Regions from separate parts of the Rhizobium sp. UFLA01-1127 genome, predicted to be linked through region 3. Evidence: predicted binding sites of a transcription regulator. Region 3 holds the regulator's gene; each other region holds the start of a gene.
The links. Region 3 encodes PhoB, which activates phosphate uptake and scavenging genes when phosphate is short. Its sites were predicted from a motif close to TGTCATNNANCTGTCAT; they were not measured.
Positions count from the first base shown of each region.

Region 1 (7,640 bases), on a different contig from region 3:
AAGACGTTCCTGAAATCGGTTCTGACCAGCGATGTCAGCGATCCGAACAGCTTCGTCAATACGGCGAGCAATTTCCGTTCGGCCGTGACGCAGACGACCTATAGGCTGATCGCATCCCAGTTCAATTTCAATGCCGACGGGACGCTTTCCGCGGCAACGGCGCAAACGGCCGGGCAGAAGGAGGCCATGATTTCGCGATATGACAGCATGGTTCCAAATCTGCTGACACCGGAGGCGGCCACCAGCAACGACGATTATTATCGCCAGGCAATCACGAAGGTGACGTCGCTCAACGATATCACCGGAGACAACAGGCTGTTCTCCTATGTAAAGGTGGCATTCGGGCTTGAAACAAAGCTCACCCCGGTCCAGTTCAATCTTGCCTTCACCAATCCCGGCTATGCTGCCTTGACAGGGATGGCGGATATGGTCTCCCATTTCAATTTCGCATCCGACGGAACATTGCCGGCCGGCCAACCCGCGCAGCCGGCTCAGGCCATCGACGATATTTCCACGAAGTATCTGACCCGGGCCAAGGACGCCAAACAGGCTCTGTTCGGCGATGCCGAGAAGCACTACAAGACCGCGGTCGGCAAGATAAAGACGATCGAGGATTTCTTTGCCGCCAACGACACAAAGAGCAAGAACCTTCCGACCGTGGAGGAGATGGCGCTTCGTGCCTTCGGGATCGAGAAGAACGAGGTTTCCAGGGATCAACTACGCAAGATTCTCGAAAGCGATCCCTATGACAGCAAGAGCTATGTCGGATCCTTAAAGGACGAGCGCTTCATCGAGCTTGCCAAAGCATTCAATTTCGACAGCAAGGGCCACCTCCACGAGCCCGTTACGGCGCTGTCGCAGACCTCGATCAACAGCTTCATCTCCGCCTACTCGAAGTCGAAGACCTTCGGCTTGACGGGTGACATGCGCAATAAGGCGGTCAAGGATGCGAAAGATGCGGCTACCGAATTCAGCAAGTCGATCGCCAAGGTCAAAACGGTCGACGAGCTCCTGGCAGACAAGAAGCTGACGGATTTCATTCTCGTTGCAAACAATATCGACCCGAAGACGATCGACAAGAACACCTTGAAGAAAGCCTTCACGGCCGATCCAGAGGATGCCAAGGGCTTTTTGAACACGACGGCAGGCGAGAAGTTCAAGGCGATGGTGAACGTCTTCAACTTCGATACCAAGGGAAATCTGACCACAGCCAAGATCGAAGCGGGTCAGAATAAAGGTGCGCGTCTTGCCACCAATGACCTCTATCTTCATCAGACCTTGGAAACGCAGCAGGGCGCTTCCAATGACGGTGTTCGCCTTGCGCTCTATTTTCAGCGGAAGGCGCCGCAGGTCAATTCCGTCTATGACATCATGTCGGATCCGGCACTCTACAACGTTATCAAGACGACCTATTCGCTGCCCGCATCCATGTCCAACATGGACGTGACCCGCCAGGCGAAGATGCTGGAAAAACTCTTTCCCATCAAGGATCTGCATGACGCCAGCAAGGTGAACCACCTGCTGAAGCGCTTTTCCGCCGTTTATGATGCGGCAAACGGCGCGGGCACGAGCTCGCCGGCATCGGCTATTCTGACCCGCGGCACCGGCATCGGCATGAGCGCCGATCTCATGCTGTCGATTGCCCAGCTCAAGTCGCGTTGACGCACCTCATATTCGCGGCGGCGCTTCGCGTCTTGCACGGATGCGAACCTTCTGAACGTTCGCAGCTGATTCATCCCGCTCTCGACCTGCTGGGTCGCATAGGCTTCAGGATGCGGCTTCAAGGGCGGCGGCGAGATCGGCGATCAGATCATCGGGATGCTCGATCCCGATCGACAGGCGGATTGTCGATTCCAGCACGCCGATACGGTGGCGCACATCCACGGGAACGCCGGAATGTGTGGTTGTTGCCGGATGAGAGGCCAGCGATTCCGTACCGCCGAGGCTGACGGCGAGCTTGAAGATCTGCAGCGCATTCAGGAACTTGAACGATGCCGGCTGGCCGCCCTTGATATCGAAGGAGAAGGTGGAGCCCGCGCCGCTGCACTGGGCGGCGAAGGTGCGGCCGGTCGCCGAAGAAGGGTCTGCATAGGACAGGTAATGGATCTGCTCGACCTTCGGATGATCCCGCAGGAAATCGGCCACGGCCCGGGCGTTGCTGTTTGCCCGCTCCATGCGAATCTGCAGCGTTTCCAGCGAACGGCCGAGCATCCAGCAGGAATGCGGATCGAGCTGGGTGCCGATCGCTCCGCGCAGCGCCTTCACCTGCTTGATGACGGTCTTGGAGCCGAGAGCCGCACCCGCGATCAGATCGGAATGGCCGCCGACATATTTGGTCAGCGAATAGAGTGAGATATCGGCCCCATGCTCGATCGGCCGCTGAAAGACCGGACCGAGCAGCGTGTTGTCGCAGGCGACGATCGGAGTGTGTCCCTGCTTCTTGCCGATTTCATCGGCAACGCGGCGGATCATGGCGATGTCGACCAGGCTGTTCGTCGGGTTGGCCGGCGTTTCCACGAGAATGATGGAGACTCGGCCTTTGGCCATGGCCTCGTCGGCGGCTGCCTCCACCGAGTCTTCATTGACCCCGTCGGCGAAGCCCACGGCCGAGACGCCGAGATTGAGGAATGTCTTGGCGACGAGCGTTTCCGTGCCGCCATAAAGCGGCTGGGAATGCAGGATCGCATCGCCCGGGCGGACGAAAGTGAGAAGGGTGGTCGCGATCGCCGACATGCCGGAGGAAAAAAGTGCACCACTTTCGGTTCGCTCATAGACGGCCAGGCGATCCTCGACGATTTCGCTATTGGGATGGTTGAAGCGCGAATAGACGAGGCCGACGCCTGTGCCTGTAGGTGGATCGGTGCGGCCGGATATGTAATTGAAGAAATCGCGCCCGTCTTCGGCCGATTTGAAGACGAAGGTGGAGGTCAGGAAAACAGGCGGCTTGACCGCGCCCTCGGAAAGTTCCGGGTCGTAGCCGTAATTCAGCATCTGGGTTTCGGGATGGAGGGGGTGGTTGCCGATATGCGTTTTCGACGGATGCGGCGCAGTCATGACGATCTCCTCAGCCGATGACACGAATTTCAGATTCGCATCATATCATCAGTTGCGGTGCCGCTCGCTATAGTCTTTGGCGGATGTCGGGCTCGCTGAGGCGAGCCCGTCTAGTCGATATCGTCAGTAGATTTCCGGCACGTACATTTCCGGCGGCACCGGTGTGCGATGATAGTCGGCGTTGCGCATGCGCTCCGGCAGGATGATTTCCGACTTCGGAACTGCCTCGTAAGGGATCTGCGTCAGCAGATGCGCGATGCAGTTGAGGCGTGCCCTCTTCTTGTCGACGGCATGGACGACCCACCACGGCGCTTCCGGAATATGGGTGCGCTCGAGCATCTCTTCCTTGGCCTTGGTATATTCCTCCCAGTGCACGCGGCTCTGCAGGTCCATCGGCGAAAGCTTCCACTGCTTCAGCGGGTCCTGAATGCGCATGTTGAAACGGAATTCCTGTTCCTCGTCGGTGATCGAGAACCAGTATTTGAGGAGAATGATGCCGGAGCGAACCAGCATGCGCTCGAAATCCGGCACCGAACGGAAGAACTCTTCCAGCTCCTCCGGCGAGCAGAAGCCCATGACGCGCTCGACGCCGGCGCGGTTATACCAGCTGCGGTCGAACAGCACCATTTCGCCTGCCGTCGGCAGATGGGCGGCGTAGCGCTGAAAATACCACTGGTGCTTCTCGCGCTCGGTCGGTGCCGGCAGCGCGACGACGCGGCAGATGCGCGGATTGAGACGCTGGGTGACGCGCTTGATGGCGCCGCCCTTGCCGGCGGAATCGCGGCCTTCGAACAGCACGACGACCTTGAGCTTCTTGTACTGCACCCAGTCCTGCAGGCGTACGAGTTCATGCTGAAGACGGAAGAGTTCGCGGAAATAGACCCTGCGGTCGAGCGTCGCTTCGCCTTCGCTGATCAGACCTTCGGCAACCAGCTCGTCTAGACGGTCCTCTTCAAGCTGCATCTCCAGCTCTTCGTCGAAGCTGTCGACGATCTCATCCTTGATGCGGCTGAGCGGGTCCTGGTTTTCTTCGGTCATTATGCGCCTCCTGCTCTGTTCTCATGTTGATGCTGCCGCGGTGTGGCCGCAGAAAGCCGGCGCGCCGCTCAAGCATGTGCCGGCTATGGCTTTGGTATTATTCGGCGGTCCAGCCGCCATCGACGGAAAGCGTCGTGCCGGTAATCTGCTTGGCGGCGTCGCCGCACAGGAAGACGGCGATGGCTGCGACTTCATCGACGGTCACGAATTCCTTCGTCGGCTGGGCGGCCAGCAGCACATCGTGCTTGACTTGCTCTTCCGTCATATTGCGGGCCTTCATGGTCTCGGGGATCTGCTTTTCGACAAGCGGCGTCCAGACGTAGCCGGGCGCGATGGAATTGACGGTCACGCCATCGCGGGCAGCTTCGAGAGCGATGGTCTTGGTAAGACCGGTAATGCCGTGCTTGGCCGAGACATAGGCCGACTTGAACGGCGAAGCGACCAGTGCGTGCGCCGAGGACGTGTTGATGATCCGGCCCCATTTGCGGGCCTTCATGCCGGGGATCGCGGCTTTGATGGCGTAGAAGGCAGCAAGCAGGTTGATGCGGATGATCGCCTCCCATTTGTCATCGGGGAATTCCTCGATCGGCGCCACGAACTGGATGCCGGCATTGTTGACGAGAATATCGAGGCTGCCGAAGGCTTCCTCGGCTTCACGCACCATGGCCGTAACTTCCTCGCCATTCATCATGTTGGCGCCGGAATAGCGGCACTTCACGCCGAAATCGGCCTCGATGGCGGCACGCTCCTTTTCGATCGCATCTGCATCGCCGAGGCCGTTGATCGTGACGTTCGCGCCTTCGGCGGCAAAGGCGCGAGCAATCGCAAGCCCGATACCGCTCGTCGAACCGGTGACCAGCGCATTCTTCGAAGTCAACGAACCCATGATGCAACTCCCGCAATCTCTGTGACGTGGTTGAGCAAATGGAAAATGCCCAAGATGGGCGCACACTGCCAGCCTCGTATGTCGCTTTGATAACAGTGCGGTGTCGCCTTTCGCCGCAACCCTTCTGCACCTGACACTTCACTGTCATGCAACCGTGCAAGTTTTCGCTCCGATGCCCGGCGATTTCCTCCAACGACGGAATATACGATGAAGGTCGAAGACATTCTCAAGCATGCATATGCGATGCCGCTGACCAGTCCTTCCTATCCTCCGGGACCCTATCGGTTCTTCGATCGCGAATATATCATCATTACCTACCGCACGACGCGCGAAGCCCTTGAGGCGGTCGTGCCGGCCCCGCTCGAAATCGACGAGCCGCTGGTGAAATACGAATTCATCCGCATGCCCGATTCCACCGGCTTCGGCGATTATACCGAGACCGGACAGGTCATCCCGGTTACCTATCGCGGACAAAAGGGCGGCTATGTCCACTCCATGTATCTCGACGACGATGCGCCGATCACCGGCGGCCGCGAGATTTGGGGCTTTCCGAAGAAACTTGCCAATCCGAAGATCGTCAACGAGGGCGAGGTCATCGTCGGCACGCTGCATTACGGCAGCGTCCTCTGCGCCACGGGCACTATGGGATACAAGCACAGGCCGGTCGACCAGGGACCTCTTCTGGCCGCTCTTTCGGAGCCCAATTTCCTGATCAAGATCATACCGCATGTCGATGCCACCCCGCGTATTTGCGAGCTGGTGCGCTATTACCTGACCGATATCACCATCAAGGAAGCCTGGACCTCGCCTGCGGCCCTTGATCTTCGTCCGCATGTCATGGCCGATGTCGCGCGGCTGCCCGTTCTCGAAGTGGTTTCCGCCGTTCATTTCACTGCCGATCTGACGCTCGGCCTCGGCGAAGTCGTTCACGATTATCTTGCCGAGCGCAGATAACCGAAACCTTATTTCATTTCATGCTGGAGACGGATCGTGCTCGAACGAAACACCAAGGCCGCGGCCCCGACTATCCCTGAAATTGCCGCTCAATATGATCGTGTCGCCCTGGTATTCCAGGGCGGCGGTGCGCTCGGCGCCTATCAGGCCGGTGTCTACGAGGCGCTTGCCGAAGCGGGATGTGAGCCGACCTGGCTTTCGGGCGTCTCGATCGGCGCGGTCAATGCCGCCATCATCGCCGGCAACGAGCCCGGACGGCGGCTGCAGCGCCTCGAGCAATTCTGGCAGATCATTTCCGGCCGCAAGATCTGGGCCTTTACACCGGAAGGCGACGTCTTCCGCGATATCCGCAACCGTACCAGCTCCTGGATGACCATGACGATGGGCCAGCCCGGCTTTTTCAAGCCGCGCTTTCCCAATCCCTGGTTCGAGCTGCCGGGTGCCGAAGGGGCGACCAGCTTCTACGATTCCTCGGAGCTGAAGAAGACGCTGGAGATGCTGATCGATTTCGACGTGCTGAATGACGGCAAAAAGCGTTTCAGCGTCGGCGCCGTCAACGTCCGTACCGGCAACTTCGTCTATTTCGACACCGACAATATCCGCATCGGCCCCGAGCATATCATGGCAAGCGGTGCGTTGCCGCCTGCCTTGCCGTCCATCCGTATTGAAGGCGAATATTATTGGGACGGCGGCATCGTCTCCAACACGCCGCTGCAATATCTGCTCGATCAGGAAGAGGACCGCAGCTCGCTGGTGTTTCAAGTGGATCTCTTCAGCGCGCGCGGCGTCCTGCCGCGCAGCATGCCGGATGTGCTGTCGCGCCACAAGGACATCATGTATTCGAGCCGCACGCGGCAGAACACCGACAATTTCAAGCGTATCCACGGGCTGAAGATGAAGCTTCTGAGCGCGCTGAAGCGTGTTCCGAAGGATCAGCTGACGCCGGAAGAGGAAGAGCTGATCGCCGACTATTCCGATGCCGGCGTCGTCAACATCGTCCATCTGATCTATCAGCACAAGAACTACGAAGGCCACGCCAAGGACTACGAGTTTTCCGGCACCTCGATGCGCGAGCATTGGGACATGGGGTTGGAGGATACCAAGCGAACGCTGCGCCACTCCGAATGGCTGCTGCCGCCCTTCAGCGATGAAGCAGTGGCCATCCACGATCTCCACCGAGAAGATCCGGTCTGAACCTGGATGGCATCAGCTCTGCTTGAGTCGGTGCCGATGGGCTGCCTGCTTGGCGCGATTGCCGCACATCGCCATGCTGCACCAACGTCTGCGGCGGCCGCGCGTGTGGTCAATGAAAAGCAAGGTACATCCGTGGCCTTCGCAGGCCTTCACATCGGAGAAGTCCTCCGTGCAGACAAAGCGCCCCAGCGCTTCGCCGATGGGCAATAGCAGTGCTTCCGGCGAGCGCCATTTCCGCATGGGCTGAAAGCTGAATTTGCCGCTTTCGCCCGGCTTATCTACGACGATCCGGCTAAAAACTTCATCGCGTTCCAGCAGGCGGTTCAGCGGTTCCAGATCGCTCAAGGCCTCTGCCGTCAGCGGCTGTCCCTTGTGGGCAAATACGAAGGTTCTGAACCATTCGCGCAGGCTTCGTGCCTGATCGGCGACCTTGTCGAGCTCGCCAGGCAGGGCCTGCTCGCGAATGGCTGCGAGCGTCTCCGGCGGTACCAGGCGCGCCTGTTCCAGCCAGGCA
Region 1 is NZ_JAUQTZ010000024.1:46,385-54,024, forward strand. Features, by position in the region: gene Q4Q11_RS08570 (DUF1217 domain-containing protein) at 1-1,662, shown strand, start outside; gene Q4Q11_RS08575 (cystathionine gamma-synthase family protein) at 1,768-3,054, opposite strand; gene ppk2 (polyphosphate kinase 2) at 3,178-4,092, opposite strand; gene Q4Q11_RS08585 (3-hydroxybutyrate dehydrogenase) at 4,190-4,978, opposite strand; gene Q4Q11_RS08590 (acetoacetate decarboxylase) at 5,186-5,932, shown strand; gene Q4Q11_RS08595 (patatin-like phospholipase family protein) at 5,969-7,126, shown strand; gene Q4Q11_RS08600 (CGNR zinc finger domain-containing protein) at 7,139-7,640, opposite strand, start outside.
Region 1: the regulator PhoB is predicted to act here: its motif matches at 5,110-5,126, upstream of Q4Q11_RS08590 (acetoacetate decarboxylase).

Region 2 (7,640 bases), on a different contig from region 3:
ACGATATTGCCGGCAATGCCCCAGCGCACTGCCGAGACCCTGCGGGCCGCGCCGACGCCGATGATGGCTCCCGTGATCGTGTGCGTTGTGGAAACCGGTATGCCGAGCCAGGTGGCGGCAAAGAGCGTCAAGGCGCCGCCCGTCTCCGCGCAGAAACCCTGCGTCGGGTTGAGGCGCGTAATTTTCGAGCCCATCGTGTGCACGATACGCCATCCGCCGAGCAAGGTGCCCAGCGCCATGGCCGCCTGGCACGACAGAACTACCCACAAGGGAACGTGGAACGTGCCGCCGCCATAGCCTTGAGAGTAAAGAAGTATGGCGATAATCCCCATGGTCTTCTGCGCATCGTTGCCGCCGTGCCCGAGAGAATAGAGCGAGGCCGAGAAGAACTGCATGATGCGGAAGGTGCTATCGACGGCGAACGGCGTTTGCCGGACGAAAAGCCATGTGACGGCAAGCACCAGAAAAAGGGCGAGCAAGAACCCGGCCAGCGGCGACATCACGATCGCGCCCGCCGTCTTGAGGACGCCAAGCCAGACGATCGAGCTGACACCGACCTTGGCAAGGCCGGCGCCGATCAGCCCGCCGACGAGCGCATGCGACGAACTCGACGGGATGCCGAAGATCCAGGTAACGATGTTCCAGACGATTGCCCCCATCAACGCCGAGAAAATGACGGATGCATCGACGATCTTCGGATCGATGATGCCGGTTCCGAGCGTCTCCGCAACGTGCAATCCGAAAAACAGGAAGGCGATGAAATTGAAAAAGGCCGCCCAGAGAACCGCATATTGCGGCCTGAGAACACGGGTCGAGACGATGGTCGCGATGGAGTTCGCGGCATCATGGAGCCCGTTCAGAAAGTCGAAGAACAGAGCCGTGACGATGATTGCCACCAGCAGCGGAAAGGCAAGCGAGGCCTCCATCAGACACTCTCGATCACGATACCGTTGATCTCATTGGCGACGTCTTCGAAACGATCGACCACCTTTTCCAGTTCGCCGTATATCTCGCTGCCGATGATATACGCCATGGCGTTGGAGGCGCCGTGATTGCGGAAGAGATCCTTCAAGCCGGCGTCGTGCAGCTCGTCGGCATGGCCTTCGACCTTGACGATCTCTTCGGTGATATTGGCAAGCCGGGCGGCATTGGCTCCCATGCGATCCAACAGCGGCACCGCCTCGGCGACAAGATACGCCGCCTTGACGATCACTTCGCCCATCTGCTGCATGCGCGGATCGAAGCTCTTCTGTTCGAACAGACGTATGGTCTTGACCGTCTTGTGCATCATGTCAATGGCATCATCCATCGACATGATCAGATCCTTGATATCGCCGCGATCGAAGGGAGTGATGAAGCTCTTTCGAACCGCGATCAGCACGTCGCGCGTGATATCGTCGGCCTGATTTTCGAGCTCGATGATCCGGCGGCACTTTCCCTCGATATCCCTGCCGGAAAGCAGCTCGTTCAGCGCCTCGGCAGCGCCGACGATCGTGCGCGAGTGCTGCGCGAAAAGATCAAAGAAACGATCCTCGCGCGGCATGAGTTTGCGAAACCAGCCCAGCATCAAAGCTCCATGCGTCCATTGTCACGAAATTGTCATAATTGACAGGACGCAGCTTGGGAAGGCTGGGAACAATGATGTTTTCAGGATAGCTTATGTTTTTTGTGGACGCAGCGTCGGCCACCGCCAAACGCATGCGCCGGTTCTCCACGGGCGAACGACGATCAAATGAACACTTACTCGCGCAGAAGCGGCAGCAGTTGGTCGCCTTGTCGCCTGATTTCCGAAAGATAGGGCGTGTCCGAAAGGACGAAATGCGTGATGCCGAGATCGCGGTATTTGCGAAGCGAGCGGGCGACGTCCTCGGCCGAGCCGACCAGCCAGGTGGTGCCGGCGCCGCCACCACCGAATTTGCCGGGCGCGGTATAGAGATTGTCATCGAGCACGTCGCCACGCGCAGCGAGACCGAACAGCCGCTTCTGGCCTACTGCAATCGATTGCCGGTGATCGTTCCAGCCGACGCCCTTATTCTCAGCCATCTCCGCAACTTTCGCCTCGGCATCGGTCCAAGCCTGCTCCGTCGTGCCGCGCACCAGCGTCGTTATGCGCAGCCCGAATTCCAGCGGCGGCAGATCGCGATCAAGATCTCTGCTGAGTGCCTTGAGCCGGCTGATCCGCTCGGCGATGTCGGCAAGCGGCTCCCCCAGAAAAGCTGCACATCGGCTTCTGTGGCGGAAACACGCTCTGCCGCGTCCGAAGCGCCGCCGAAATAAAGCTTGGGATGCAGACGTTTGCCGCGAGGCTCGATGCGCGGCGCAGCCGTGGAGTCGCTGACGCGAAAATGCTCTCCCTCATAGGTGACGTTCTCTTCGGTCCAGAGCTTGCGGGTGAGCCGCATGAATTCCTTGGTGCGGTCATAGCGGTGTGCTTGATCCCCCTCGCTATCGCCATAGGCGGCAAGATTGTCCTTGCCGGAAACGATGTTGATGCGCGCGCGGCCGCCGCTCAAGCGATCCAACGTGGCGGCGGCAGAAGCAAAATGTGCCGGCCGCCAATAGCCGGGGCGGATTGCAATGAGCGGTTCGAAGGTGGCGGTGCGTGCGGTAAGTGCCGCCGCGAGGGTGAAGGTGTCGGGGCGGCCCCAGCCCGTGCCGATCAATGCGCCTTTCCATCCGTGATCTTCGAGTGCCTTAGCATGGCTCGTCAGGGTCTCCAGGCTGTTGTGATTTTCGACTGCGGAATCGCCGCGATGGCCCGGTTTGACGTCATTGGGGATGTACCAAAGATATTCGCAATTGCTGCTCATGCCTGCGCTCGCAAATCTTTCCGGATCGAATGACGGATTTCGTGGTGAAAACGCTGTAAGCGATCTCCGCTCCCCGCCTCGGCAGCTAAAGCTTGCCCTTCCAGGGAACGAGGATGGTTTCGAGGATGCGGATGGCGGCCGAAAAGGCGAAGGCGCAGACCGCGATGATGCCGATGCCGACGAAGACGACATCGGTGGCAAGGAACTGCGATGCCGACATGATCATGAAGCCGATGCCGCGTGTCGAGGCGATGAGTTCGGCTGCCACCAGCGTTCCCCAGCCGACGCCGAATGCGATCCGGATGCCGGTCAGGATTTCCGGCAGCGCCGAGGCCAGGACGACGCTGAAGAAAAGCTGTAGCAGGTTCGCCCCCAGCGAACGCGCGGCATTGACCCGCTCCAGCGGCAGCGAGCGGACGCCAGCCTGAGCGGACAGGCAGATCGGCGCGAACATGGCGAGCACGAGGAGTGTGATCTTCGAGGTCTCGCCGATGCCAAGCCATATGATCATCAGCGGCAGATAGGAAAGGGGCGGCAGCGGCCAATAGAATTCGATCGGCGTATCCAAGATACCCTTTGCCCAGCGGTTGAGACCCATCAGCAGCCCGACGGGAATGCCGATGCCGATCGCGACGGCTGCGGCGACGACAATGCGAAACAGGCTCGCCAATATGTGCTCCGAAAGCGAGGCGCCGGCATAGCCGTCGCGGTAAACGACGCCGATCTGCGTCAAGACCTCGTCCGGGCGAGGCAGGAAGAGGTGCGACACCAGGCCGAACTTGGCGACAAGCCACCACAAGATCAGAGAGGCGACTGCGGTGGCGATGCTGATGGCGATCGTGGGTTTTTCGCCGGCACCGAAAGCGGGAATGCGGACCAGTGTCGGTTGCGCTTCCTCTTGTGGGGCGGCGATCGGGCGCGTTTCGATCATGTCGCTCATGCCGCGCTCCTGATGCTATCGGCGCTATGGAGGATGGCGCGGATTTCTTGCCGGAGGCTGCTGAACTCGGGAGATGAGAGGATCGCTCTCGTATCGCCGCCGGCGGCAAAGCGATGCACGAAATCAAGTTCGAAACGCGCAACGACACGTCCCGGCCTCGGCGACATAACCAGAACCTCCGTTCCGAGGAAAAGCGCCTCCTCGATCGAATGGGTGATAAAGAAGATGCGCTTGTTGGTCCTGGTCCAGATCGAAACCAGCAGCTCCTGCATCTGTTCGCGCGTCAGGCTGTCGAGTGCGCCGAATGGCTCGTCCATCAGCAATATGTCCGGGTCGGTGGCGAGCGCCCGGGCAATGCCGACGCTGGCGCATGCCGCCCGACAATTCATAAGGTTGGGCATTGGCAAAATCGGTGAGACCCACGAGCCGCAAAAGCTCGGATGCGCGCTCCCGGCGCTCCCGCTTGCCCAGTCCCGCAAACTGCAGGCCAAGCGCCACATTGTCGATGACGGATTTCCATGGCAGCAGCGCATCCTTCTGGAAGACGACACCGCGATCGGCTCCGGGGCCGGATACCGGCCTGCCGTCGAGCGTGATCCTTCCCTTTGAAAGCGGCAGGAAACCGGCGATCGCATTGAGCAAGGTGGATTTGCCGCAGCCGGACGCGCCGAGCGCCACGACGATGCCGCGCTCGGGAATATCGAAGGAAACGCGGTCGAGCGCGTGAACGGTTCTGCCGTCACGCGCCGCAAAGAAAACGCTGGCATGGTCGACTTGAAGCATGAGGCCCTCGAGAAATGCGACACCGACGCGACGAACGCGCCGGTGTCAGGGAGGATCAGTTGCTGGCGCTGATAACAGCGTCAGCCGTGACGAATGCGCTGTAATTCGGCAGGACTTCGGAGACTTTTCCCTGGCTCTTCAGAAATGCCGCGGTGTCCTTCAGGATCTTGGCGGCGCCGGATTGGTCCCCACCGCCGAGCCACGCCGCCGACGCCTGCACATCGGGCGTCAGCAGCGTCAGATTCTTGAGCGCCGCGGCCTGCTGGTCCGCCGTGCCGCCGAGGAGTTTTGCGAGCGCCTTTGCATTGTCGCTCTGCGGCCCCCAGGCGGCTTTGTCGGCTGCGAAAGAGGCATAATATCTGTTGATCACCGAGGCATAGGCCTTCAGGAATTGCGGATTGTCTGCCGCGAATTTCGAGGTTGCTACCCAGGCGGAAAACGTCGGAGCGCCCTTGTCTGCGACGTCCTTGGATGTCACCAGCACTTTACCGTTCTTCTTCAGTTCGGTGAGTGCCGGGTCCCAGACGAAGCCTCCGTCAATATCGCCGCGATTGTAGCTTGCAACGATCTCCGGCTGCGGAACGGCGAAGACCTGTACGTCCTTTTCCGTGAGGCCAAGGGATTTGATGAGGGCGAGCAGCTGGTAGTGATCGGTAGAAACGGGTGCTGCCGCGAGCTTCTTGCCCTTCAGATCGGCAAGCGTGTTGATGCCGGAGCCATTGCGCACCACCAGAGCTTCATCGACGCCCGAAATCGACGATAGGTAGAACGCCTTCACCTCTAGCCCGCGCGAGGCGGCAGCGGCGAATGGGCTTGAGCCGACATAGCCGATCTGGACATCGCCGGACGCGATGGCGGCAAAGATTTCCGCGCCGGAGTTGAATTTGCGGAAGTCGATCTCATAACCCGTCTCCTTGGCGAAATCGCCATTGGCAATGGCGACGGAGGAAGGCAGGGCGTCCGTCTGATAGGCGACGACGACCTTCTTGCCGGCCGCGGCGGCAACGGTTGCCAACGAGATGCTGGCAAGGCCGAAGGCAGCTGCAGCGATCAATGTCTTGAATTTCATATTTGTCCCCTTGGCCGATCCCGGCGTTTCCTTGAGCGCGATGAACAAAGCCTAGCCAAAAAGGGTAGAGGATCGACAGAAATAACAAACTATTTTTATAGACTATAGGGGGAATTGTTTGCCGGAATTCACGAAAACCGCAGCAGCTGTTTGATCGATCGGGATGCGGGACCGGAGGCTCAACCCGATTGGCAAGCACGAGAGGGTGTTTCGTCGCTGCAGTCGGATGACTGGCTTACACTGCCCTGCCATGGCATTGGGATGCCCAGGCAGGGCAGCGATTGCCGTCCAAACGGGGGGCGAGGCGGCAATCTGGTGTGTGAACGGGAGATAGCAGCAGCTATCACGTTGTTGGAGAACCGACCAACGGCGTCTCTGCTGCGGTAAATTCTTTCAAATTAGCATTCAGTGGCCGTCGGCATCGCCGTCCGTATCTCCGCGCAACGCTAACGCTGCAATGGCGGATGGAACGTTGGCCGCAGAGGACGAGCCGACCGTTGGAGCAGAGGTCTTGGCTGAATCGGACCCTGCCGTCGCGGGTGCGGGGAGTTTTGAGGGAATTAACGTAGCCGCTGTCGTGGCAACGGAAGTTATGGAAGTCATTGAAAAAGTCCTTCGTCAGCGAAGCTTTCGCGTCATGCGTCAAGCGCGGCCGGTTTTCGCAGATGGTTCATCCATCCGAGGTTCGAATCGAGGAGATGTTTTTCGATCGCAAGCCGAAACTGGCATTCGATTCTTACAAGGGACTTACAAGATCGCGTCGGCATTCACGTTTTCAAAGCCGAGTGCAAAGTTCTTTCAGCAGCTGGCGGATGAGTAAAAAAGGAGCAGACAACTCGATTTGGAAGAAAGTGATTGTCCCTGTGAGAGACAACCAGGAACGCGCGTGTCCCCGGCCGCAGCGAGACGAACAAAGCGTGGCTCCGACTACGCACAAAATTCCGAAGTTCGCTTTGACACAAGGCCGCCAGAAGGGTTTGGTAGTAGCCGATCAGGATTGCCCTTCCTCTCCCAAAGGACATCGAATGGACAGTGCTCAAACGGAACGACACTTTATCGACCGCGTCGGATGGCTTCGCGCTGCTGTCCTTGGGGCCAATGACGGGATAATATCCACCGCCAGTTTGATGGTGGGGGTCGCATCAGCCGCGACCTCGTCGAGTGCCGTTCTCGTAACGGGGGTCGCCGGCCTTGTCGCCGGTGCGATGTCGATGGCTGCCGGAGAATATGTCTCCGTAAGCTCTCAGGCCGATACGGAACGCGCCGATCTGGCGCGGGAAAGAAGCGAGCTTGCGACAAACCGGAATGGGGAGGTGCAGGAGCTGGCCGCGATATATGTAGAGCGCGGCGTCGATCCGGTTTTGTCTATCAAGGTTGCCGAGCAGCTTATGGCGAAGGATGCGCTTGCCGCCCATGCTCGTGACGAGCTGGGAATTTCCCATACAGTTTCAGCCAATCCGATCCAGGCTGCGATGACCTCGGCAGCAACTTTTTCGTCGGGCGCGATTCTGCCTGTTTTGGCCGCTCTGATTGCACCGAAGAATATTCTGGTCCCTGTCGTGTTCGGTGTGTCGCTCTTCGTTTTGGCCCTGCTTGGAGCAATTGGCGCCAGGGCCGGTGGGGCTTCGGTATTAAAACCCACGCTTCGCGTCGCTTTCTGGGGCGCGATCGCAATGGCCGTGACGGCTGGTGTTGGCGCATTAATCGGCACTTCGGTGTGACCGAGGCAACTACAGTTTCAAAGGGCAGCCGCCCGACAGGAAATTCTCCGGTGCGCCTTGGACCTTGACGACAGTGTAGCTCTGGATGACGCGGTTTCCAGCCTGACGCGACACGTTGCCGAGCGTTGAAAATGCGCGGAAACAGCTTGAATAGCGCTCGACCCGACCTTCGTTTGTCGGCATCACGAGAAGCGCTGGTTTGTCAACCAGTCTCGGATCGGGAGTTTCGAAAGTGAAACGCTGTCTGTCGACGATCTGCAAAACAGGGGTTTTGTTACCAAGCTCAAAGGCCAATTCCCCCGTTAACCCGTAGTCGG
Region 2 is NZ_JAUQTZ010000003.1:66,665-74,304, reverse strand. Features, by position in the region: gene Q4Q11_RS01595 (inorganic phosphate transporter) at 1-926, opposite strand, end outside; gene Q4Q11_RS01590 (DUF47 family protein) at 926-1,567, opposite strand; partial or broken gene Q4Q11_RS01585 (LLM class flavin-dependent oxidoreductase) at 1,741-2,810, opposite strand; gene Q4Q11_RS01580 (ABC transporter permease subunit) at 2,896-3,750, opposite strand; partial or broken gene Q4Q11_RS01575 (taurine ABC transporter ATP-binding protein) at 3,747-4,533, opposite strand; gene tauA (taurine ABC transporter substrate-binding protein) at 4,589-5,602, opposite strand; gene Q4Q11_RS01565 (VIT1/CCC1 transporter family protein) at 6,628-7,323, shown strand; gene Q4Q11_RS01560 (ArnT family glycosyltransferase) at 7,333-7,640, opposite strand, start outside.
Region 2: the regulator PhoB is predicted to act here: its motif matches at 1,587-1,603, upstream of Q4Q11_RS01590 (DUF47 family protein).

Region 3 (7,640 bases):
CATGGGATAGTCGTGCCGGGCGAGGATCGCGTCCAGCAGCGGACCGAGCTGCACGGCACGGCCGCGCACGTCCAAACCTTCCACCTGGAAGGGGACGACGTGATCGTCACCGGCGAAATCGAACTGACCCAGCGAGGCGGCATTTTCGGCCATTGCTTTACTCCTGGAGCATGACGCCGAAAAGTGTGAGCGGTTTTCGGGCGACATCATGCTCAATTTCTTTGATTCTAGAGCGGATTCAGATTTTAGGTCGAACAGACCTAAAATCATCCGGCTCTGGTGCCCGCGCCCTTGAGGCGCGGCTTCATATTCTCAGATCGCGCCCAGGCACCAAGCAAGAATCGACTTTTGCGCATGAAGGCGGTTTTCCGCCTCATCGAAGACAACGGATTGCGGACCGTCGATCACCTCGTCCGTCACCTCCTCCCCGCGATGGGCGGGCAGGCAATGCATGAACAAAGCGTCTTTGCCGGCCTGTGCCATCAAAGCCTTGTTGACCTGATAGGGCTGGAAGACGTTGTGACCGCGAGCCCGGTGCTCCTGATTCATGGAAACCCAGGTATCGGTTACTACGCAATCGGCGCCGGCGACCGCGCGGTCTGCGTCATGCGAGAGCATGATTTCGGCGCCCTCGTTGCGAGCCCAGTTCAGATAGTGATCCTTCGGCTCGGAACCAAGGGGTACCGCCATATTCATGCGATAGCCGAAGCGCGCCGCGCCTTCGATCAGCGAATGCAGCACATTGTTGCCGTCACCTGTCCAGGCGAGCGTCTTGCCCTTGATCGGGCCGCGATGCTCTTCGAACGTCATGATATCGGCCATGATCTGGCAGGGATGCGTGTCGTCGGTCAGCGCATTGATGACCGGAACGGTCGCGTGCTCGGCCAGTTCCAGCAGGCGCGAATGATCGGTCGTGCGGATCATGATCGCATCGACATAGCGCGACAGCACCTTTGCCGTATCGCCGATCGTCTCGGCGCGGCCAAGCTGCATTTCGGTGCCGGAGAGGAACAGCGTCTCGCCGCCGAGCTGCCGCATGCCGACGTCGAAGGAGACGCGGGTTCGAGTGGACGGCTTCTCGAAGATCATCGCCAGCATCTTGCCGGCGAGCGGCTTGTCGGCCGTGCCGGCCTTCTGTGCGCTCTTTCGCACGATCGCGTCATCGATGATGTGACGCAGATCGGCAGCCGGAACGGCAGAGAGGTCGAGAAAGTGTTTCGGAGAAGCCATGTCCTTACCTGTGCTCCAGAAAAAACAATAACGCCCGCGTGGGGCACGCATAAGCCCTTAAATCGGCATCGATTTTAGGAAAGCTTATGCGATTCCTAAATGTTACTGCGTCCTTTGCGCGTCGCCCGACGCGCGGCGCAGTAATCGCCCCATCTACGGGCGTTGAGTTCAAGCCGATTTCTTGGCGCGGGCAGAGCGCGCGCGCTCCGCGGCACGTTCCAGGCGGGCAAGACCTTCGCGCGCTTCTTCAGCGGTCACCACCAGCGGCGGCAGCAGGCGGATGACATTGTCGCCGGCCGGAACGCCAAGCAGATGCTCGGCGCGGATCGCCTGCAGTAGGTCCGCCTGCGGAATGGCCGCCTTGACGCCGAGCATCAGCCCTTCGCCGCGAACGTCTTCGATGATATCTGGAAAACGATCCTTGAGCGAGGCGAGCCCCTGGCGGAAAACCAGCGCGACATCGCGCACATGCTGCAGGAAGCCTTCGGCAAGCACGATGTCGAGAACGGCATTGCCGACCGCCATGGCGAGCGGATTGCCGCCATAGGTCGACCCATGCGTGCCCGCCTTCATGCCCGAAGCGGCTTCCGCCGTCGCAAGGCAGGCGCCGAGCGGGAAACCGCCGCCGATACCCTTGGCAACGGCCATGATGTCAGGCTCGATACCGGCCCATTCATAAGCAAAGAGCTTGCCCGTACGGCCGACGCCGCATTGCACTTCATCGAGGATCAACAGCAGGCCGTGCTCGTCGCAGATCTGGCGCAGTCCGCGCAGGAATTCGTTGGTGGCCGGGCGGATGCCGCCCTCGCCCTGTACTGGCTCGATCAGGATCGCGGCCGTCGCCTCGGTGATCGCGGCACGCACGGCATCGAGATCGCCGAACTGCACCTGATCGAAGCCCGGCGCCTTCGGGCCGAAGCCCTCGATGTACTTTTCCTGACCGCCGGCGGCGATCGTCGCGATGGTGCGGCCGTGGAAGGCGCCCTCGAAGGTGATGATGTGGAACTTTTCGGGATGCCCCTTGGCGAATTGATAGCGCCGCGCCGTCTTGATGGCGCATTCCAGTGCCTCGGCACCGGAGTTGGTGAAAAATACCTTGTCGGCGAAGGTCGCCTCCGTCAGCCGCTTCGACAGCTTCTCCTGACCGGGCACTTCGTAGAGGTTGGACAGATGCCAGACCTTATCGGCCTGTGCCTTCAGCTCCGCGACGAGATGGGGATGCGCATGGCCGAGAGAATTGACGGCAACGCCGGCTGCGAAATCGAGGTAGCGTTCGCCATTTTCGGTAACCAGCCAGACGCCCTCGCCTCGCTCAAACCGCAGCGGAGCGCGCAGATAGGTGTCATAAAGCGGCGTGGTCTCGGCCATGGCCATATCTCCTGATCACAACTTTAAGGACCGATCGCTTCCATTTGATGAAACAGGCCCGAAAAAATCAAAAATGCCGCCTTGCGGCGGCTCGGGCACTATTGATGTTTTGCACCGCGATGTCAACAAAACTGGCGTTTAGCAGGTGCGAGAAAGCGCTTGCGGGCAAAAGAGATGGGTTCGGCGGCGGCTATTGCAGAAATGCCACGCCGGGACAGCAAGTTGGGGAAAACCTCGAAATCGATTCCTCAAGATTCCCGCGACTCTTGTCACGGAGTCAGCCTCACACTAGGTTAAAAAGCAATTGCTAGACTGCATGCGGCGGAACTAGTCACCACAATTTTAGAGCGTTTCGCGCCTCGTTTCCATGCGAGGCAATGGTGAGGGATTCTGCCATCGGAAACGCGACAGCGGAGACAGGGCATGAATTGGACAGACGAACGCGTCGAGAAGCTGAAAAAGCTATGGTCCGAAGGGTTGAGCGCCAGCCAGATCGCTGCGCAGCTTGGCGGAGTGAGCCGTAATGCCGTTATCGGCAAGGTACACCGCCTCAACCTTCCCGGCCGAGCGAAGGCAGGCGGCACGACAACCGCGGCGCGCACGCCGAAGCGCAGCGCCACAGCTCCTCGCGCCACGAGCTACGGATCGCGCGTTGCCACCCGCACCGTAATCACCCGCCAGCAGGGTGCAACCATGCTGAAGGAAGAGATCGAGGTTGATTCCGTCAACGAAATCCAATATCGCCCGGCTGCAAACGTCGTCGTTCCGATCTCCCGCCGGCTTGGCTTGACGGAGCTGACGGAACGCACCTGCAAGTGGCCAGTCGGCGATCCGCTGAAGGACGATTTCCACTTCTGCGGCAATGACAGCCCGGATTCGTCGCCTTACTGCACCTATCACCAGCGCATGGCATACCAGCCGGTGCATGATCGCCGCCGAAACAACGGTTAAGCGTCACATTGTGCAGCAGATTTAAAGCGCTACAGCGACCTTTGCGCGCCACATATGGTGCGCGGCGCTGCAAATGAGAAACGGGCCACTCGAGGCCCGTTTTTCTATTTCCGCCGCTATGTAGTGATGCCCGAGCGGCCTTGCCGCTCAGGCTTCCATGGAATAGCCCGCGCCGCGAACGGTGCGGATGACATCCTGCATATTGGAGAAATTGAGCGCCTTGCGCAGGCGGCCGACATGAACGTCGACAGTGCGTTCGTCGACGTAGATATCGTGGCCCCAGACACCGTCGAGCAACTGTGAGCGCGAGAAGACGCGGCCCGGCGAGGACATCAGGAATTCCAGCAGGCGGAATTCCGTCGGCCCCAGCCGCACTTCGCGGCTCTTGCGGTGGACACGGTGAGTTTCGCGGTCCAGCTCGATATCGCCGCAACGCAACACCGTGGAGAGAACCTCCGGGCGGGCACGGCGCAGCATCGCCTTGACGCGAGCCATCAGCTCCGGCGTCGAGAACGGCTTGACGACGTAGTCGTCCGCGCCGGTGGAAAGGCCACGCACGCGCTCGCTTTCCTCGCCGCGGGCGGTCAGCATGATGATCGGCAGGCGCTCGGTCTCCGGCCGCATGCGCAGCCGGCGGCAGAGCTCGATACCGGACACGCCGGGGAGCATCCAGTCGAGGATCAGGAGATCGGGGATGCGCTCCTGGAGACGCAGCTCGGCCTCATCGCCTCTGAGGATCGTATCTACCTCGAAGCCTTCAGCCTCGAGATTGTAGCGCAGCAGAACGCTGAGCGCTTCCTCGTCTTCTACAACAGCAACTCTCGGAACCATGCGCCTATGGTCTCCTTTCTTCGCTTCCAAATTATTCCGTCACCGCGCCGACGGTGTTGGCGGTATCATCCTTCGGGCGCTCGCCTTCCGGCTGAGCACCAGTCGCCATGTAATAGATCGTCTCGGCGATGTTGGTGGCATGGTCGCCGATGCGCTCGATGTTCTTGGCGCAGAAGAGAAGATGCGTGCAGGTGGTGATGTTGCGCGGATCTTCCATCATGTAGGTCAGCATCTCGCGGAAGAGCGAGGTATACATGGCGTCGATTTCCTCGTCGCGTTCGCGGATCGACACGGCCTTGTCCGGCGAGCGGGTGGCGTAAACGTCCAGAACTTCCTTGAGCTGGCTCAATGCCAGTTCGGAGAGATGCTCGATGCCGCGGGCAAGACGGCGGGGGACGCCGGTGCCCTGTACGGCAATGACGCGCTTTGCAGTGTTCTTGCCGAGATCGCCGACGCGCTCCAGATCGGAGGCGATGCGGATCGAGCCCATGATTTCGCGAAGGTCGGCGGCCATCGGCTGACGGCGGGCGATCGTGACGATCGCCTTGTCGCCGACTTCGCGCTCGGCATGGTCGAGAACCACATCGTCGGAGATGACCTTCTGGGCCAGGGCCGCGTCGCTGTTGACCAGGGCGCGTACGCTGTCGCTGACCATCTGCTCGGCCAGGCCGCCCATTTCCGCAATGCGGCGCGTCAGGAACTTCAGGTCTTCGTCGTAGGCTGAGAGAATGTGAGTGGAGACCATTTTTTCTATCCTCAAAGTGAACTGTGTGAAAGGAGCCGCGCGCCTGACATCATCAACCAAAACGGCCCATGATGTAATCCTGCGTGCGGAAATCGTCGGGATTGGTGAACATCTTATCGGTGTCGTTCTCCTCGACCAGATGGCCGAGGTGGAACATTGCGGTGCGTTGCGAGACGCGGGCTGCCTGCTGCATGGAGTGCGTCACGATGACGATGGTGAAATTCTCCCGCAGCTCGTGAATGAGATCCTCGACCTTGGCGGTCGCGATCGGATCGAGCGCCGAGCACGGCTCGTCCATCAGGATGACCTCCGGGCTGACCGCGACGGCGCGGGCTATGCACAGGCGCTGCTGCTGACCGCCGGACAGGCTCGTGCCGGCATCATGGAGCCGATCCTTGACCTCACCCCAGAGACCGGCCTTCTGCAGGCTGGTTTCGACGATATGCTCGAGATCGGCCTTGGAGCGATGCAGGCCATGGATGCGCGGGCCGTAGGCGACGTTCTCGTAGATCGACTTTGGAAACGGGTTGGGTTTCTGGAAGACCATGCCGACGCGGGCACGCAATTCCACGACATCGATGCTATTGTCGTAGACGTCCTGATCGTCGAGCGTGATCTTGCCGGTGACGCGGCATGTCTCGATCGTATCGTTCATGCGGTTGAGGCAGCGCAGGAAGGTGGACTTGCCGCAGCCGGACGGGCCGATGAGAGCCGTGACCGTATTGGCGCGTATCTTCAGATTGACGTCGAAGAGCGCGCGCTTGTCGCCATAGAAGACCGAAACATCCTGGCCGATCATCTTGTAGGGGATCGTCGTCATCTTCCTGGTCAATGCTCTTTCGCTTGCGGCTTCGGTCATCATGTTCATCTTACGACCCTCCCTTACCAGCGCCGTTCGAAGCGCCGGCGCAGCAGGATGGCGCCGATGTTCATCGCGACGAGGAAGAAGAGCAGCACGATGATGGCGCCGGACGTCCTTTCGACGAAGGCACGCTCGGCTTCGTTCGCCCACATGTAGATCTGCACGGGCAGCGCCGTCGAAGGATCGAGCGGCGATGCTGGATAATTGGCGACGAAGGCGACCATGCCGATCAAGAGCAGCGGCGCCGTCTCGCCGAGCGCATGGGCAAGCCCGAGGATCGTGCCCGTCAGAATGCCGGGCATCGCAAGCGGCAGGACGTGATGGAAAACCATCTGCATGCGCGAGGCGCCAAGGCCGAGCGCAGCACTACGGATCGACGGCGGCACTGCCCGCAGCGCCGAGCGCGTCGCGATGATGATCATCGGCAGCGTCATCAGGCTCAATACGAGACCGCCGACCAGCGAAGCCGAGCGCGGCAGGCCCATCGTGTTGATGAAGACCGAGAGGCCCAGGAGACCGTAGACGATCGAGGGCACGGCGGCGAGATTGTTGATGTTGACCTCGATCAGATCCGTCAGCCGGTTCTTCGGCGCGAACTCCTCCAGATAAATCGAGGCGGCGACGCCGATGGGCAAGGCGAGCACGAGCACGGTCAGCATCAGATAGAGCGAGCCGATCAGCGCGACACCGAGCCCCGCAGCTTCCGGCCGGCTCGAATTTCCGGACAGAAAGAAGCCGCTGTTGAAGGCCTTATATAACGCGCCGCTATCGCTGAGCCGTTTCATCCACGCGACCTGGCGGTCGGATACCTTACGGTCCTTCTCACTGACGGTCAGATCGATCTGTCCCTTGCTGGCGGAATCGATGTTGGCGCTGGCCAGGAAGGTGACGTTCTCCGTCGTTCCGATGATCGACGGATTGGCGGCGACCCGGTCGCGAAGCACGATCCTGGCGCCGTCCGATACCATGGCGATCGCTTCACGAACGAGCGCGTGATTGGCGGGATCAATGCCGAGCGCCTTCACCAGCCCTTCTCGCACCAGCACCTGATAATTGGCTGCTATCAGGACCTTCGGATCGCTGCCGCGCCTGCCCGCCGGGTCGATCGTCTTCTCCGCGAATTCGATCGGCAGGGTGATCGACGTCTGCACGAAGGCTGTATAGCCGTTGCCGACCACGGTCGAGACCAGGATAACAAGGAACACAAGACCGAAGATGACGGCTGTGAAGCCGTAGGCGCGAAAGCGGCGCTCGGCGGCATAGCGCCGTCTGATGCCGATATCGCGGCGCATAAACGCACCCGGCGTGAGCCCGCGAGGCATATTCGGCGCTGAGGAGGATACGACGTCGCTCATTCGTATTGCTCCCTGTATCGGCGGACGATGTAGAGCGCATAGACGTTGAGGCACAGGGTCAGGCAGAACAGCGTGATGCCGAGCGCGAAGGCGACGAGTGTCTGCGGCGAGGTGAACTCAAGATCCCCGGTCAGCTGGTTGACGATCTTCACCGTGACGGTGGTCATCGGCTCGAAGGGATCGAGCTGCATGCGCGCCGCTACGCCTGCGGCCAGCACAACGATCATGGTTTCGCCGACGGCCCTCGACGCGGTCATCAGCAGCGCGCCGACGATGCCCGGAAGGGCAGCCGGCAGCA
Region 3 is NZ_JAUQTZ010000055.1:1,447-9,086, forward strand. Features, by position in the region: gene Q4Q11_RS15645 (Hsp33 family molecular chaperone) at 1-153, opposite strand, end outside; gene argF (ornithine carbamoyltransferase) at 313-1,230, opposite strand; gene Q4Q11_RS15655 (aspartate aminotransferase family protein) at 1,399-2,598, opposite strand; gene Q4Q11_RS15660 (GcrA family cell cycle regulator) at 3,022-3,549, shown strand; gene phoB (phosphate regulon transcriptional regulator PhoB) at 3,697-4,380, opposite strand; gene phoU (phosphate signaling complex protein PhoU) at 4,412-5,125, opposite strand; gene pstB (phosphate ABC transporter ATP-binding protein PstB) at 5,178-5,993, opposite strand; gene pstA (phosphate ABC transporter permease PstA) at 6,008-7,309, opposite strand; gene pstC (phosphate ABC transporter permease subunit PstC) at 7,339-7,640, opposite strand, start outside.